3 regions of the Pantoea allii genome follow, and region 1 is predicted to be linked to each of the others. Evidence: predicted binding sites of a transcription regulator. Region 1 holds the regulator's gene; each other region holds the start of a gene.

Region 1 (5,134 bases):
TTTCGTTTTATTTTGCAGTTAAACAAAATCACGATATAAAGCGCTACTTAACAGCGCCATTCAAAGTTAATTGTAGTAGGTAATTTCAGGTTTGCCGGAAAAAATGAAAATAATATGTATCCTGCGTCATAATTCCGGTTCAGCGATCAGGCAGTGAACCAGGTGCCATTGCGCCAGTGTTTACGCCAGACCAGCCACAAGGATAAGCCACGCAGGGCAAGGAAGACCGCTATCGCCAGCCACAAACCATGGTTGCCGAGCAGGGGCACCGTAGCGAGCGTCAGGAAATAGCCCAAGGCAGCCACCGCCATGCTGTTACGCATTTCTCTTCCCTTTGTCGCACCAATAAACATGCCATCCAACAGATAGCACCAGACGCCGATTAGCGGCATGACAATCTGCCAGATCAAAAAGCGGTCAGCGGCCTGTTGCAGCGCATGGATAGAGGTGAGGAATGCCACTATCTGATAGCCAAACAGGGCATAGACGAGTGAGAAAAACAGCGCCACCACCAGCGCCTGACGACAGGCAGATAGCCATACCTGCTGCAGCCGGGTGCCGTTTTTTGCCCCGTGCGCTTCACCGGCAAAGGCTTCTACGGCGTAGGCAAACCCATCCAGCGCGTAGGCGGTGAACGTAATGAACATTAACAGGATGGCATTGACCGCGACGACGTCAGGGCCAATGCGGGCGCCGAGCACGGTAAGAGAGGCAAAGCAGAGCTGCAACAGCAAGGTGCGCAGTAAAATATCGCGATTAAGGCGAAGAAGGCGGTGGATGTCGCCGCGCCAGCTGTGAGTGAGCATCTCCAAGGTGATACCCCGCAGCGTTAGTACGCGCCACACCATCACCGCACCGACCAGTAACGTTGCGTATTCTGCCAGCGCGGTGGCGCTAGCGGCACCCGCCACGCCCCAGTGCAAACCCAGCACGAGCCAGAGATCCAACAGGATATTAATGACGTTACCTACCACCAGCAAGATGACCGGTGCCCTGGCATACTGAACGCCCAGCAGCCAGCCCAGGATGACTAAATTAGCCAGCGTTGCGGGCGCACTGAGCCAGCGAATATGGATAAACAGGGCTGCCTGCTCCAATACCGCGGGGTCCCCACCAATAAAGCGGGTGGCTAACGTCGTAACGGGATAGCGAAGGAAGATAAATAAGAGGCCCGCGACCAGCGCGATGAGCAGTGGCTGAGTCAGCGCTCGCGCCAGAGCGGTCTTATCACCCGCACCCAATGCCTGAGCCGTTAAGCCCGTGGTACTCATACGCAGAAAAAGCAGCAACATGAAGATGAAGCTGGTGATGGTCGTACCGACAGCCACACCACCCAGATAAACCGGGCTGTCAAGATGGCCGATCACGGCCGTGTCGACCAGACCGAGCAGAGGAACCGTGATATTTGACAGGATCATGGGCAGCGCTAACCGCCACAGGTTTTTATCGGTAGCTGTCAGAAAGCGCATTCTTGAATCCGTGCGATAAACCGCCGGGGCCAGAGATAAACCCACAGCGGCAAAGTAAGGGCAGACTGGAGAACGTTAAGATTGACGCATGCCAATAACCTTAACGGGTTTTACAACCACTCACCGTTACGGACAATGCCGACAGCCAGACCTTCAACGGTGAGAGACTGGGCACGTGTGTCAACAATGATAGGCTCGAAATCGTTGTTTTCAGGTAAGAGATGCACCACAGAACCCTGTTTCTTCCAGCGTTTTACCGTGACTTCATCATCAATACGCGCAACCACAACCTGACCATTACGCACTTCCTGCGTTTTGTGAACCGCCAGCAAATCACCATCCATAATGCCGATATCTTTCATCGACATTCCGCTCACGCGCAACAGGAAATCCGCTGCAGGCTTGAACATGTCAGGATCTACTTTGTAATGCGTTTCAATGTGTTCCTGGGCCAGTAATGGCTCACCGGCGGCGACGCGACCAATCAACGGCAGGCCGTCTGATGGCTCTTCTTCCATTAACAAACGGATACCGCGGGACGCACCAGAGACGATTTCAATCACGCCTTTACGCGCCAGTGCTTTCAGGTGTTCTTCGGCTGCATTTGGCGAACGAAAACCAAGCTGCGCGGCGATTTCTGCACGCGTTGGCGGCATGCCTGTTTGATTAATGTGGTCGCGAATCAAGTCGTAGACCTGTTGCTGCCTGCTGGTTAATGCTTTCATCCCGCCCCCTGGTTGTTTATACAGTCGCTGTGAGTATATACAGGTATTGGTGAAATGGAAACCAAAACTCAGGCCAAAATCAGTTATTTGACGCGAGATGGAACGCTTATCGCAAATGCGACCAAAGCAGCGTTCCCCAGACAAAAAGGGCCAGTAATATTGCGATGAAAACGGCGGCGGAGCCCATGTCTTTTGCTCGTCCAGCAAGAGGATGCCGCTCCTGACCGGTGCGGTCTACCACCGCTTCTATGGCACTGTTCAGGACTTCAACAATAATCACCAGTACGACAGAGCCAATCATCAGGATGCGCGAAACGCTATCGACATCCAGCCAGCAGGCCAGGATAATCGCTACCAGTGCGGTAACCGCTTCCTGACGGAAAGCAGCTTCATGCTGCCAGGCAGCACGAAGACCTTGCCATGAATAGCCCGCAGCTTTCACAATTCGGTTAAGGCCGGTGACATTATTTGTCATAATAAAGGAACTCTTTTCAAAGGATTGACGTCAATATTGGGCAGCGCACAATTGTCGCTGTCACAGATTTTTGCTGCGCTTTCTGATAAGCTTGCGCCGCTTTGCTAACAAGAGGCTTCATGTTGTCTATGTCAGGTTGGCGTATACTTTTTTATAAATTACTGAATTTACCCCTGTCGTTTCTGGTAAAGAGTAAGGCCATTCCGGCCGATCCCGTATCCGAACATGGGCTGGACCCAACCCGGCCTATTATGTATGTCCTGCCTTATGATTCAAAGGCCGATCTCCTGACTTTGCGCGCGCAGTGCATCAGGCACGAGCTGCCCGATCCGCTTTCGCCGCTGGAGATTGACGGGGCCTTGCTGCCGCGTCATGTCTTTATCCACGATGGCCCACGCGTGTTTCCCTATTTCGTGCCCAGCGTCGAGTCGGTAAAAATCTTCCACGAGTATCTCGATCTGCACCGCAGTAACCCTGAGCTTGATATCCAGATGTTACCGGTTTCCGTCATGTTCGGCCGCGCACCCGGCCGGGAAGTGCAGGGAGAAGATAATCCGCCTCATTTACGTTTGTTAAATGGGGTACAAAAATTCTTTGCTGTGCTCTGGCATGGTCGCGACAGTTTTGTGCGCTTCTCGCCAACCGTTTCCCTGCGTCGTATGGCGACTGAACACGGTACGGATAAATCAATTGCGCAAAAACTGGCCCGGGTCGCTCGTATCCACTTTGCCCGTCAGCGTCTGGCAGCGGTCGGTCCGCGCCTGCCCGCGCGTCAGGATTTGTTCAATCGCCTGCTGCAATCGAAAGCGATAGAAAAAGCGGTAGAAGACGAAGCCCGCAGCAAGAAGGTTTCGCATGAAAAAGCCCAGCAAAACGCCGTTGAAATGATGGAGGAGATTGCCGCCAACTTCTCCTACGAAGCGATTCGCGTCACGGATCGCGTGATGGGTTGGCTCTGGAGTCGACTTTATCAGGGCATCAACGTCAACGGCGGTGAGCGCGTTCGCCAGCTGGCTCAGGACGGTCATGAAATTGTTTATGTGCCCTGCCACCGCAGCCATATGGATTACCTGTTGCTGTCTTACGTGCTGTATCACCAGGGGCTGGTCCCGCCGCACATCGCCGCCGGTATTAACCTGAACTTCTGGCCTGCCGGGCCGATTTTCCGCCGTCTGGGTGCCTTCTTTATTCGCCGGACCTTTAAAGGCAACAAGCTCTATGCCACCGTCTTCCGTGAATACCTGGGTGAACTCTTTACCCGTGGCTATTCCGTGGAGTACTTCGTGGAAGGGGGCCGTTCACGTACCGGCCGGCTGTTAGATCCGAAAACCGGCACGCTGTCCATGACGCTGCAGGCCATGCTACGCGGCGGCACGCGCCCTATCACGTTAGTGCCTATATACATCGGTTACGAACATGTCATGGAAGTGGGCACCTATGCGAAAGAGCTTCGCGGTGCCACGAAAGAGAAAGAAGGCTTCATGCAGATGGTGCGCGGCTTACGTAAGCTGCGCAATCTCGGTCAGGGTTACGTGAACTTTGGCGAGCCGCTACCGCTGATAAATTATTTGAATAAGCACGTTCCTGAATGGCGCGATGCTATCGATCCCATTGAAGCACAGCGTCCCGGCTGGTTGACCCCGGCGGCGAACGATATCGCGGCCACCATCATGGTGCGTATTAACGAAGCCGGCGCGGCGAATGCCATGAACCTGTGCGTTACCGCTCTGCTTGCTTCGCGTCAGCGCTCTTTGACCCGCGAGCAGTTGGTTGAGCAACTGGAGTGCTATACCCAGTTACTGCGCAACGTGCCCTACTCGCCGGATGCCACCTTGCCCGACATGTCTGCCGAAGCCCTGCTGGATCATGCGCTCAGCATGAACAAATTCGAGAGTGAAAAAGACAGTATTGGTGACATCATTATTCTGCCGCGCGAGCAGGCGGTACTGATGACCTACTACCGTAATAACATTCATCATATGCTGGTCATGCCGTCGCTGATTGCGGCGATTGTGCAGCAGCATCGCAACCTGAGCGAAGCCGAACTGCTGCGTCAGGTCAGCCTGATCTATCCCATGCTGAAGAGCGAGCTGTTCCTGCGCTGGAGCCATGATCAACTGCCGCAGTTACTGACTAACTTATGTCAGGAACTGACGCGTCAGGGGCTGATTACCGTTGAGGCAGGTCTGCTGTCGTTTAACACCGCGCGTTACCGTACGCTTCAACTGCTGGCCGCCGGTGTGCGTGAGACGCTGCAGCGTTACGCCATCACCTTCTCGATTCTTAGCGCCAAGCCCACCATTAACCGGGGCACGCTGGAAAAAGAGAGCCGTACCCTGGCGCAGCGCCTGAGCGTGTTGCACGGGATCAATGCGCCGGAGTTCTTTGATAAAGCGGTGTTCTCCTCACTGGTGCTCACGCTGCGTGATGAAGGTTATATCAGCGACAGCGGTGATGCCGACGTG
Region 2 (5,134 bases), 1.1 Mb from region 1:
CCTGCTATTGTGGCATTACTGCTTTATGGGTTACTGCCGATTTTGCAGGGAACCTTAGCGGGGCTTGATGGTGTCCCAGCCAGCAGCCGTGAGATCGCGGTCGGTGTGGGCATGAGCAGTTGGCAGCGTTTGTGGCAGGTGGAACTTGCGCTGGCGGCGCCGGTGATTATTGCGGGTATACGCAACGCCGTCATTATCAATATTGGCACGGCCGCGATTGCCTCCACGGTCGGGGCAAAAAGCCTGGGCTCGCCCATCATCATCGGTTTAAGTGGTTTTAATACGGCCTACGTGATTCAGGGAGCGTTGCTGGTGGCGCTGCTGGCCATCGTTAGCGATCGGCTTTTTGAGCGGCTCCAGCGCCGTTTTAGCGTGAATGAACGATAAGTGAATAGCCAACCAGCATAAGTCCACTGGTGCCGCCGATAGCCATAATGGCGAACAGCGTGGCAAAAAAGGTTTTTTTCCAGTTCATAAATAACCTGAGGGTGATGACGTCGAGGCGGGGATGATAGCGCGCGCAAGGCAGCCGTCATAGTGCCGAGCGTGCGTTTTTGTCTCAGTGTACGTCGTGCAAACGCACAGAGAATCCCTGTTCCTGCCAGTGTGCCAACTGTTCCTGCTGGCGGCGCGTCAGTCTTTTACCCGTAAAAACAAACATATTCAGCCCCGGGAACAGCTCCGGACGGGGAACGTCGAGGGGTTCTGCGAGCACATCAATGCGCCAGCCATGCTGGGATAAACGCCAGCCTTCCAGCCAGATGCGCGTACGATCTTCAATGCCCCAGCCAATAATCAGCGCTTCCTGACCGGCTTTTTTACGATTGCAAGCCAGACAAAACGCCACATAGTCGATCAAAATGCCATCCAGCAGGCTGCACATGGTGCGTGCAGTATTTTGATCAAGACTGAGCTTCTGCCTTATGGGCATAAAAACATGATCGATTAGGGCATCGACCGCATATTCACGACCAATTAAGGCGATTTTATTGCGTAGCTTAGCCGGCCTTACATGGCGCAGTATGCTGATGAGTTCGTCCTGCATGGCCGTCCAGCCATCATGGGCGTCAACATCTCCACCTTCCAGTAGCGCTTTGACTTTGCCCACTGGTACTCCACTTTCAATCCAGCGCATAATTTCCTGAATACGCTGAACATCTTCTTCATCGAACTGTCGATGACCGCCTTCGGTGCGTTGTGGCTTCAAGAGCCCATAACGTCGTTGCCAGGCGCGTAAGGTAACCGGGTTTATGCCACAGCGTTCGGCGACATCGCCGATACTGTATACGGTCATATTTACCTCTTTCACTGACCTGAGTGAGACCACCATAACGAAGCCTGTTAAGTTGTACAACCAATTTTTAGGTGTACAACTTGACGGCTGCGCTTAAATGTTGTTCTATCTCAATTATGAGATTTTATTTTCATAAGTGAGATAAGAATGTCTTTTGATAATACGGAACAGCGGTTAGCGGCTCGCCTGGCAGAATTGCGTCTCAAACGGGGCTGGTCCCTGGATGAACTCTCTACCGCCACGGGTATTAGCCGGCCAACATTATCGCGTATCGAGCGCGGGGAAACCAGCCCAACGGCCGCACTGCTTAACCGGTTGTGTGTTGCTTATAGCCTGACGATGTCGCGCCTGCTGAGCGAAGTCGAAGAGGGCAGCGATCTGCTGATCCCCCGTGAACATCAGCCGGTATGGAACGATGAAGCGACAGGGTTTAGCCGCCGCAACGTTTCACCGCCCGCCCATAATTTTCGCTGTGAACTTATAGAAGGCACGCTGCGGCCCGGCGCGCGCATCGAATATGATGCCCCACCGCTGCAGGGCATGGAGCAACATATCTGGATGCGCCAGGGGCAACTGACCATAACGATGGGTGCCCAGAGCTGGTTACTGGGGCCGGGCGACAGCCTGCGCTTCCATCTGACCGGCGCGTCTGCTTTTCAGGCGCATCTTACCGAAGGCGCTCGCTACTTACTGGTGGTGTGTAAATCATGATGACATATCAGCAACTCAGTGCCGGTGAGGCACTGCAGGTCTTACCCGAACTGGTGCAGGTTTTACAGGCCTGTGTCGCCGACGGGGCCAGCGTGGGTTTTATCGATCCTGACGACACTGCGGTCATGCAGCTTTTCTGGCAGAGACAGCTTGATGGGCTGGAAAAAGGCCAAAGTGAACTGCTGGTCGCCCGCCAGCATGACCGCGTCGTGGCGACCGTTATGCTCAACTACAGCGCCATGCCCAATGGGGACCATCGGGCCGAAGTCAGCAAGCTGCTGGTGCACCCACAGGCGCGACGGCAGGGGATTGCGCGCAGGCTAATGCAGCAGGCCGAACAACGGGCACGCCAGCAGGGGAAAAATTTACTGGTACTGGATACGCGAACGGGCGATGTCGCCAGCGATCTTTATCGTGCCCTGCACTGGCAGGTCGCGGGGTCGATTCCATCCTATGCACAGTCCATTCATGGCGAACTGGACGCGACAACGGTGATGTTTAAGCTGCTGCAATAAAAGCCTGCGCGCGGAACGGGTGCGTCAGCCTCATGCAGTCTGAAGCCCTGGGCAACGCTCACCGGCGGTGTGCAACCAGGCATTTAGCCAACAACATGCGCGGCCGTTTCGGAAGCCAGCACGAAAAAACAGACCTGAAAGCTGACGGCACTGCGATACTGTGTAAAAATACAGGCCATTTAGTAAAGCGGTAATCTTAACATGGCCCTGACAGCAGCATTAAAAAGCCAGATAGCACAGTGGTATAAAGCGCTGCAGCAACAGGTGCCAGACTTTATTCCTCGCCCGGCCCAGCGGCAGATGATCGCGGAGGTCGCGAAATGCCTGTCGGGTGATGACGGCCGCCATCTGGCAGTAGAAGCGCCAACGGGCGTGGGCAAAACCCTTTCGTATCTTATTCCCGGCATCGCCGTCAGCCGTGCAGAAGAGAAGCGGCTGGTGATCAGCACGGCAAACGTGGCGTTGCAGGATCAAATCTTCAGCAAAGATCTGCCGCTGCTCAAGAAAATCATTCCGGATTTAACCTTTACTGCGGCCTTTGGGCGCGGGCGCTATGTCTGCCCGCGCAATCTGGCTGCGCTGGTGGCAGACGATAATCAGCAGGCCGACCTGCTTTTCTACCTGGATGATGAGGCGATCAGCAGCACCAAAGAAGAACAGATCCAGTGCGGACGGCTGCAAAAGTCACTGGACCGCTACCAGTGGGACGGCCTGCGCGATCACAGCGAGGAAAACGTCAGTGACAGCCTGTGGCAACGTCTGTCCACTGACAAAGCCAGCTGTCTTGGCGTGCACTGCCGCTGGTACCGCGAATGCCCGTTCTTCATTGCGCGTCGGGAAATCGAACAGGTCGATGTGGTGGTCGCCAACCACGCGCTGGTGATGGCGGCCATGGAAAACGAGTCGGTGCTGCCTCCGGCCAAAAACCTGATGCTGGTCCTGGATGAAGGGCACCATCTGCCGGAAGTGGCGCGTGATGCGCTGGAGATGAGCGCAGATATCACGCCGGGCTGGACCAGCCTGCAGCTTGATCTGTTTGTGAAGCTGGTGGAGGCGATAATGAGCCAGATGCGGCCCAAATCGCCGCCACCGCTGGCCAACCCCGAACGTCTTAAAGCCCATTGCGATGAACTCCGCGAACTGTTAGCCACCATCGGTGAGGCGTTAAACCCGTTACTCCCGCCGCACAATCAACCGGGCGAATTTCGCTTTGTCCTGGGCGCATTACCTGACGAGCTGCTGGCGCTGTGTGCGCGGCTGTTCAAGCTGAGCGACGGGCTACGCGGGCTGAGTGAAGGGCTGATTAACGCCCTGAGTGAACAAACCGGGAGCGTCGATCTGGTGCGTTTACACCGCAATTTATTACAGCTTAATCGCCACTTTGGCTGGTTTGAGTCCATCAGCAAACTGTGGCGGCTGGCCGCCATGGAAAAAGCCTCTGGTGCGCCAGTTTCAAAATGGATTACCCGGGAACTGCGTGACGGTCAGGCACATCTGTTGTTCCACTGCGCGGGGATTCGCGTCTGCGATCAGTTGGAAAAAATGCTGTGGCGTAAAATCCCCCACGTCGTCGTGACCTCCGCCACGCTGCGCTCATTAAACAGCTTTAGCCGTCTGCAGGAGATGTCCGGGCTAAATGAAAAGGCGGGCGACCGTTTTGTGGCGCTGGAGTCGCCGTTTAGCCATGTCGATCAAGGCAAGCTGGTGATCCCGCAGATGCGCTACGAACCTCTGATGGCAAATGAAGCGGAACATATCGCGGAAATGGCGGCTTTTTTTCGCCAGCAAATGCAGGCTGAAAAGCATAAAGGAGTGCTGGTACTGTTTGCCAGCGGACGCGCCATGCAGCAGTTTGTCGAGGCGCTACCGGAATTCCGTCTGACGATGCTGGTACAGGGCGATCAGCCGCGCAGCCGCCTGATCGCGCTGCACCGTAAACGGGTAGAACAGGGCGATACCAGCATTTTGATCGGCCTGCAGTCGTTTGCAGAAGGGCTGGATTTAAAAGGCGAGCTGCTTAGCCAGGTCCATATTCATAAAATTGCTTTTCCACCCATAGACAGTCCGGTAATTTTAACCGAGGGTGAATGGCTGAAGAGCCTAAAGCGTTATCCGTTTGAGGTGCAAAGTTTACCCAGCGCCTCTTTTACGTTGATTCAGCAGGTAGGACGTTTGATCCGCAGCCATCAGTGTTTCGGTGAGATCGTTATTTACGATCGCCGCCTGTTGAGTAAAGCTTACGGGAGCCGACTGTTAGCGGCGCTGCCGGTGTTTTCGATTGAGCAGCCGGTGACGCCCGAACCCGAGGCCATAAGCACCAAACCCCATACCGGCACGCGTAAACCGCGTGCGAAGCGGCGTTAAGTCGTTGCCACTGACCGGAAATGCGTGATGGAACTGAATAAAATTATCAAAGAAGTGGGGCGGGGTAAGAATCACGCCCGTGATATTGATTTCGACAGTGCTGTGGCACTCTACGGCGCGATGCTGGACGGCGAAGTGCCGGATCTTGAAATGGGCAGCATTTTAATCGCTCTGCGAATCAAGGGCGAAGGCGAAGCGGAAATGCGCGGGTTTTATCAGGCGATGCAGTCGCGGGTGATGCGCCTGCATG
Region 3 (5,134 bases), 1.3 Mb from region 1:
AGTCGGGGCTGTACCGTTGCTAAGGCATCGGTCTCTTCGTCAGCAATTCGGGAGAAAACGGATTGATATTGCGTACTATCCGGCTGTAAGGTTTGCCACGTAAGTTGAGTGCTGGTCAAAATAATCGCATTTGTCTGTTTTGAGAAAAGCGAGATTATACAGGATTCACCTTGCTTAAGCACTGCAGAGTTCAATCAGATGTTGTGACGCTGGCAGCATGTTTTTCGTTGCTGCATCCGGTAAAAAAGCTGTTATTCTTAGTTCGTTACGTGATCACGATGAGATTCCGATGAAATACCAGCAGCTCGAAAATCTTGAAAGTGGATGGAAGTGGAAATACCTGGTGAAAAAACATCGGGAAGGTGAGCTGATCACGCGTCACCTGGAACTCAGTGCTGCGCAGGCCGCGGTCGATAAGCTGTTGGTGATGGAAAATAATCCGGTAGAAATTAACGACTGGATCAACCAGCATATTCATCCCGATCTGGACAACCGACTTAAGCAAACTATCCGTGCCCGGCGAAAGCGCCATTTCAATGCTGAGCATCAGCACACACGTAAAAAATCAATCGATCTGGAATATCTGGTCTGGCAACGGCTGGCGGGATTAGCGCAGCGCCGTAACAGTACGCTGTCCGAAACCATCGTGCAGCTCATCGAAGATGCCGAACGCAAAGAGAAGTACGCCAGCCAAATGTCGACGCTGAAGCAGGATCTGCAGGCGATATTAGGCAACTCGGGTTCTGAAAAAGAGTAGTGGGCGTACCATCTGGACAGCCGCTTCAGAGCAAAAACCCCATGAGCCATCTCATATTCAGGACAAAAAAAACCCCGCATTAGCGGGGTTTTTTATCACGTATAACTTAAGCCTGTGGCTGAGTTACAACGTCTTTGATGCCTTTAACATCGATTTCTACACGACGGTCTGGCGCCAGGCAGTCGATCAGGGCCTTACGACCTTTCACGCTGTCACAGGTGTTGCCAGTAACTGGGTTAGATTCACCCATGCCGCGAGCAGAGATCTTGTTAGTAGGGATACCTTTAGATACCAGGTAATCTACTACTGACTGAGCACGTTTCTCAGACAGTTTCTGGTTGTACTGCTCTGAACCGATGCGATCGGTAAAGCCCAGAACAACTACTGAACCGTCTTTAGGATCCATTGAGCTCAGCTGGCTGTACAGCTGATCCAGAGCCTGCTGACCTTCTGGCTTCAGAGTCGACTTGTTGAACGTGAACAGGACGTCTGATTTCAGAGTGAAGCGCTTGGTCTGAACCACTGGCGCTGGAGCTGGTGCTGGAGCCGGAGCTGGTGCAGCAACATCATCCTGACCGAAGCGGTAAGAAACACCCAGGCTCAGCATGCCGTTGTCTGGACGAGCACCAACGGTCTGTGCATCACCGATGTTGTTAACCCACTGGTAATCCAGACGGGTTGCCCAGTTTTTGGTCAGCGCATATTCAACACCAACAGCTGCCAGTGGAGAAACACCGGTGTCGTGGTCGCTGATGCGAGTGCCAGTAGCTACGTTCTGCTGAGTAGAGTCTGCACGCCATACCATGCCACCCAGGCGGGTATAGATGTCCAGATCGTCTGCGATTGGGTAGCTCAGTTTGGCAGCCAGCTGGATGCCCTGTGCTTTAAATGCGCCATTCACCTGGTTGCCTTTATTAGGCATACGACCTAACCAGTCATAACCCAGTTCAAAACCCAGGTATGGGTTAGCCTGGTAACCACCGAACGCACCCGCGCCCAGTTGGCTTTCATGAGTTGGGCCGTCGTTGTTTTGGTAACCGTGACCGTAGTAACCAGTGTCGTGATACTGAGACCAGCCCAGTTTAGCACCGGTGTACCAGGTGTTATCTTTTGGGGCGGCCTGCGCTACGGTAGCGAAGCCAGCCAGTGCCACTGCAATTGCGATAGCTGTCTTTTTCATTTTGCGCCTCGTTATCATCCAAATAGGCAATGAGCATAAAGGTTGCTCTTGGTTTAATCCTTCGCCGGGTCAAAACGCTCGCTTATGACTCTACCGCAAAAAACGGAGGTTATTGAGCACCCTGGCGAGATAAAGTCTACAACGAGATTGGAAACTTACAAGTGTGATGTGAGGCACTTATGTAAAAAAACAGTGTTTTATACATAATTTCTAACAATTTAGCCTGAACTTCTGTGGGGTGCTTACCCCACAAAAAGGGGGCTAAGCCGTTGTCATTACTGGGGGGAGCAGAATCAGTGTCTTAGCCTTTAGTCAGATAAAAAACCTGTTGAGATAAATCTCATTTTTTACTTAATGAAACAAATCAGACTGAATTTTTAGCGAACTTTCTGGTCTTACTGCCGTTTTGGGAGTTTCACCCGACCGCAAAATGAGCCCCAGGGCTTTCCCTTCCGCCGCCGCAAGTTCCAGTTCACGACGTTCATCTTCATCCAGTTCGTAGGGAATCCAGGCCAAAACAACACTGTAATTTCCTGTGCGTAACGCTTTAATCATGGCCTCTACAGCATTGTAACGTTCAGCATCGGCGATATGCATACTTTTCTCAAGTGGCAAACCCGATTCCTGCATCCAGGCCCGGCTCAACTTATGGGCAGGCGTTAACCACAGTTGCCAGCGAGATTGTTGACTCAATTGCTGTAGCAGCGGTAACAACAGCATCTGCATCATGCCAGGCTGTTCGCTGTAACGTAATTCAGTGATCCAGCCTCCGTGCGTTGCCGGAACAGAGGACAAGGCGTAACGGTGAGCAGAGCATACATTACTGGTATGTTGGGTGCGCATAAATTAATCACTCAGCAGTTGACTGTATGGATATACAGTAATGACATCCTGGATAAAGATCAACCTGAATTTCTGAAAATGCCTCGCAAAATTTGCACAAGGTTGTGTTTAAACGGATTTATTCATTGAACCTGTTACTGAATTTACTTATCTTCTAACCGTCTGAATAGTAACGTTTTTAACAGGTTTTTGTTACAAGGAGGTGATGATATGAAGAAACAGCAGCGGGTCATCCTGCGCTCAATACAGCAGTTGGCCCCGTTGGGTCATGTTCAATCCCGTACCCAGTTTGGTGGCTATGCCCTGGCGGTTGAACGGGTCGTTTTTGCACTGATAAAGGAAGATCAGCTCTATTTACGCGCCAGTGAAGAATTACGGGAATATGTGGCAGAACAGCCGCTGGAACCGCTTACGTTTCGCAAACGCGGGATAGCGGTCAGCCTGAATTATTATAAGGTCGATGACAACCTGTGGGCTCACCCAGAGCATCTGGTCGCGCTGTCTGCCGCTTCACTGGAAACCGCCCGGCGTGAACAAGATGACCGCCAGGGCAAGGTGCGTTTAAAAGACCTGCCGAATGTCAGTCTGCGACTGGAAATGATGCTGCATGAGATAGGTATCTGTACCGTAAAACACTTGCATGAAGCAGGGGCCAAACAGTGTTGGTTAAAACTGAGACGCAACAACCATCATCTTGGCCTCAAAACGCTGTTAGCGCTTGAAGGGGCGATTTCCGGTCATCATCAGGCGGCGCTGCCGCAAACCATTAAAACCGAGTTAGGCGAGTGGTATCAGGCCGCACTGATGATGTCGGAGGGGAAAGAAAAAGGCCGTTAGCGTTTGCCCAGTGTGCGTCGAAGGCGTGCAATGTCGGGCATCAGCGCGACCAGTAAACCCAGTTGCTGTAGCACCAGCGGCGCACGTGGGTCCGGCTCGGTAGTGAGCTGCGCGATGCGCTGCACCAGTTCAATACGCATTTTCTCTGCCCGGCTGTCACTGACCACATCCGTCTGCAGCACATCCTCGACATAACATACCGTATCGTCGAGCAGCGCCAGCAGGGCAGGCTGCGTCACTTTGTCTCGGTGCGCGCCCAGCGCAGAGATATAGCTCAGGAAGGAGTGATTCAGGCACAGTAACTGAAACGCCGACTCCCGAAGTTTAAGGCTGGTGCGGGTCTCACTGCTCATATTGGATACTACCGATGCCAGCTCGGCATCAGCGTTGTGCGCGTCACGACGGGCAATACGATAAGCAAGACGATTGTCTTTACCCTGATGATATTGCTCCATAATGGCATCAAGATAGCGACAGTTAGCATTCAACGTTCGGGTGGCGACGGCCGGAAGTTGGCGGAAGCGCCAGTCAGGCCAGATAAAGGTGACCGCCAGCCAGGCCAGCGCGCAGCCCAGCAGCGTATCAACGACCCGGGGTAATGCCACTTCAAAACCCTCACCCAGCAGGTTAAAACAAAGCAGAACCAGCAGGGTAATAAACAGGGTTGCCTGGGCGTATTGTACCTGGCGAAACGCAAAGAACAGGACACCGGTCACGACAATCAAAAACAGCTGGCCTTCCACAGAGGGCACCAGCCACAGTAAAGGCAAGCCAATAGCAATGCCTGCCAGCGTTCCCCCGATGCGCAGTGCCAGTCTGCGCTGGGTCGCACTGTAGTTGGGCTGGCAAACAAACAGGCTGGTCAACAGGATCCAGTAGCCGCGCTCCAGACCGGTAATCTGAATAAATCCATATCCGACGCACATCACCACTGACATCCTGACAGCATGACGAAACAGCGCAGAGGCGGGCGTCAGGTGGCGGCTCAGGCGCAGCTTAATGTCGCTCCAGCCACTGAGCTCCTCGCGCGACAGCATATTGTCGCTGTGCTGCGGATCGTCCGCCAGTGCCTGCTCAGACTCAATAGAGGCCAGTTGCGCATCAATCGCTTGCAGGTTACGTAATAACCAAAACAGCGCGCCGGTATGGGCTGCATCCGGATGGCTCTGTTCAAGACGTTGAATAGCGTTGTGTAAACGCTCAAAAACGCGCTCAAAACGACTGTCATGTTCCCAACGTTCACGCAGTAAAAGCGCGCGGGCCAGTTGTCGGCATGCCTGAGCCTGCATGTTAAGCAAGCGCTGAAAGCGAAACAGAATTTCGTTATAACGCCAGTTGCCGCGCAGTAAATGGTACTGAAGATGAGACGAGCTGGCGCGTTCGTGGATGTCCTGGGCGACAAAATAGTAGTGCAGGCTCCGTCGGGTGCCACGCGAACCCCTGTCGCCACGTAAACGGCTCTGCAAGGTTGTTTTGGTCAGATTGAGCTGGGCGACAAGCTGGCTGTTCACCATGGC

What was found. The regulator LexA, encoded in region 1, represses DNA repair genes until DNA is damaged. The targets are predictions, from matches to a motif close to TNCTGTATGTACATACAGNA.
Region 2: the regulator LexA is predicted to act here: its motif matches at 2,677-2,696, upstream of dinG (ATP-dependent DNA helicase DinG).
Region 3: the regulator LexA is predicted to act here: its motif matches at 2,801-2,820, upstream of sulA (SOS-induced cell division inhibitor SulA).

What each region holds. Positions count from the first base shown of each region.
Region 1 is NZ_CP125958.1:4,349,260-4,354,393, forward strand. Features, by position in the region: gene dinF (MATE family efflux transporter DinF) at 147-1,469, opposite strand; gene lexA (transcriptional repressor LexA) at 1,580-2,194, opposite strand; gene QNH99_RS20410 (diacylglycerol kinase) at 2,301-2,669, opposite strand; gene plsB (glycerol-3-phosphate 1-O-acyltransferase PlsB) at 2,798-5,134, shown strand, end outside.
Region 2 is NZ_CP125958.1:3,222,006-3,227,139, reverse strand. Features, by position in the region: gene QNH99_RS15270 (ABC transporter permease) at 1-387, shown strand, start outside; gene QNH99_RS15265 (MerR family transcriptional regulator) at 560-1,294, opposite strand; gene QNH99_RS15260 (helix-turn-helix domain-containing protein) at 1,442-2,005, shown strand; gene QNH99_RS15255 (GNAT family N-acetyltransferase) at 2,002-2,520, shown strand; gene dinG (ATP-dependent DNA helicase DinG) at 2,722-4,884, shown strand; gene ybiB (DNA-binding protein YbiB) at 4,912-5,134, shown strand, end outside.
Region 3 is NZ_CP125958.1:3,063,729-3,068,862, reverse strand. Features, by position in the region: gene QNH99_RS14575 (AAA family ATPase) at 1-194, opposite strand, end outside; gene matP (macrodomain Ter protein MatP) at 290-757, shown strand; gene ompA (porin OmpA) at 864-1,937, opposite strand; gene sulA (SOS-induced cell division inhibitor SulA) at 2,289-2,780, opposite strand; gene QNH99_RS14555 (TfoX/Sxy family DNA transformation protein) at 2,991-3,617, shown strand; gene yccS (YccS family putative transporter) at 3,614-5,134, opposite strand, start outside.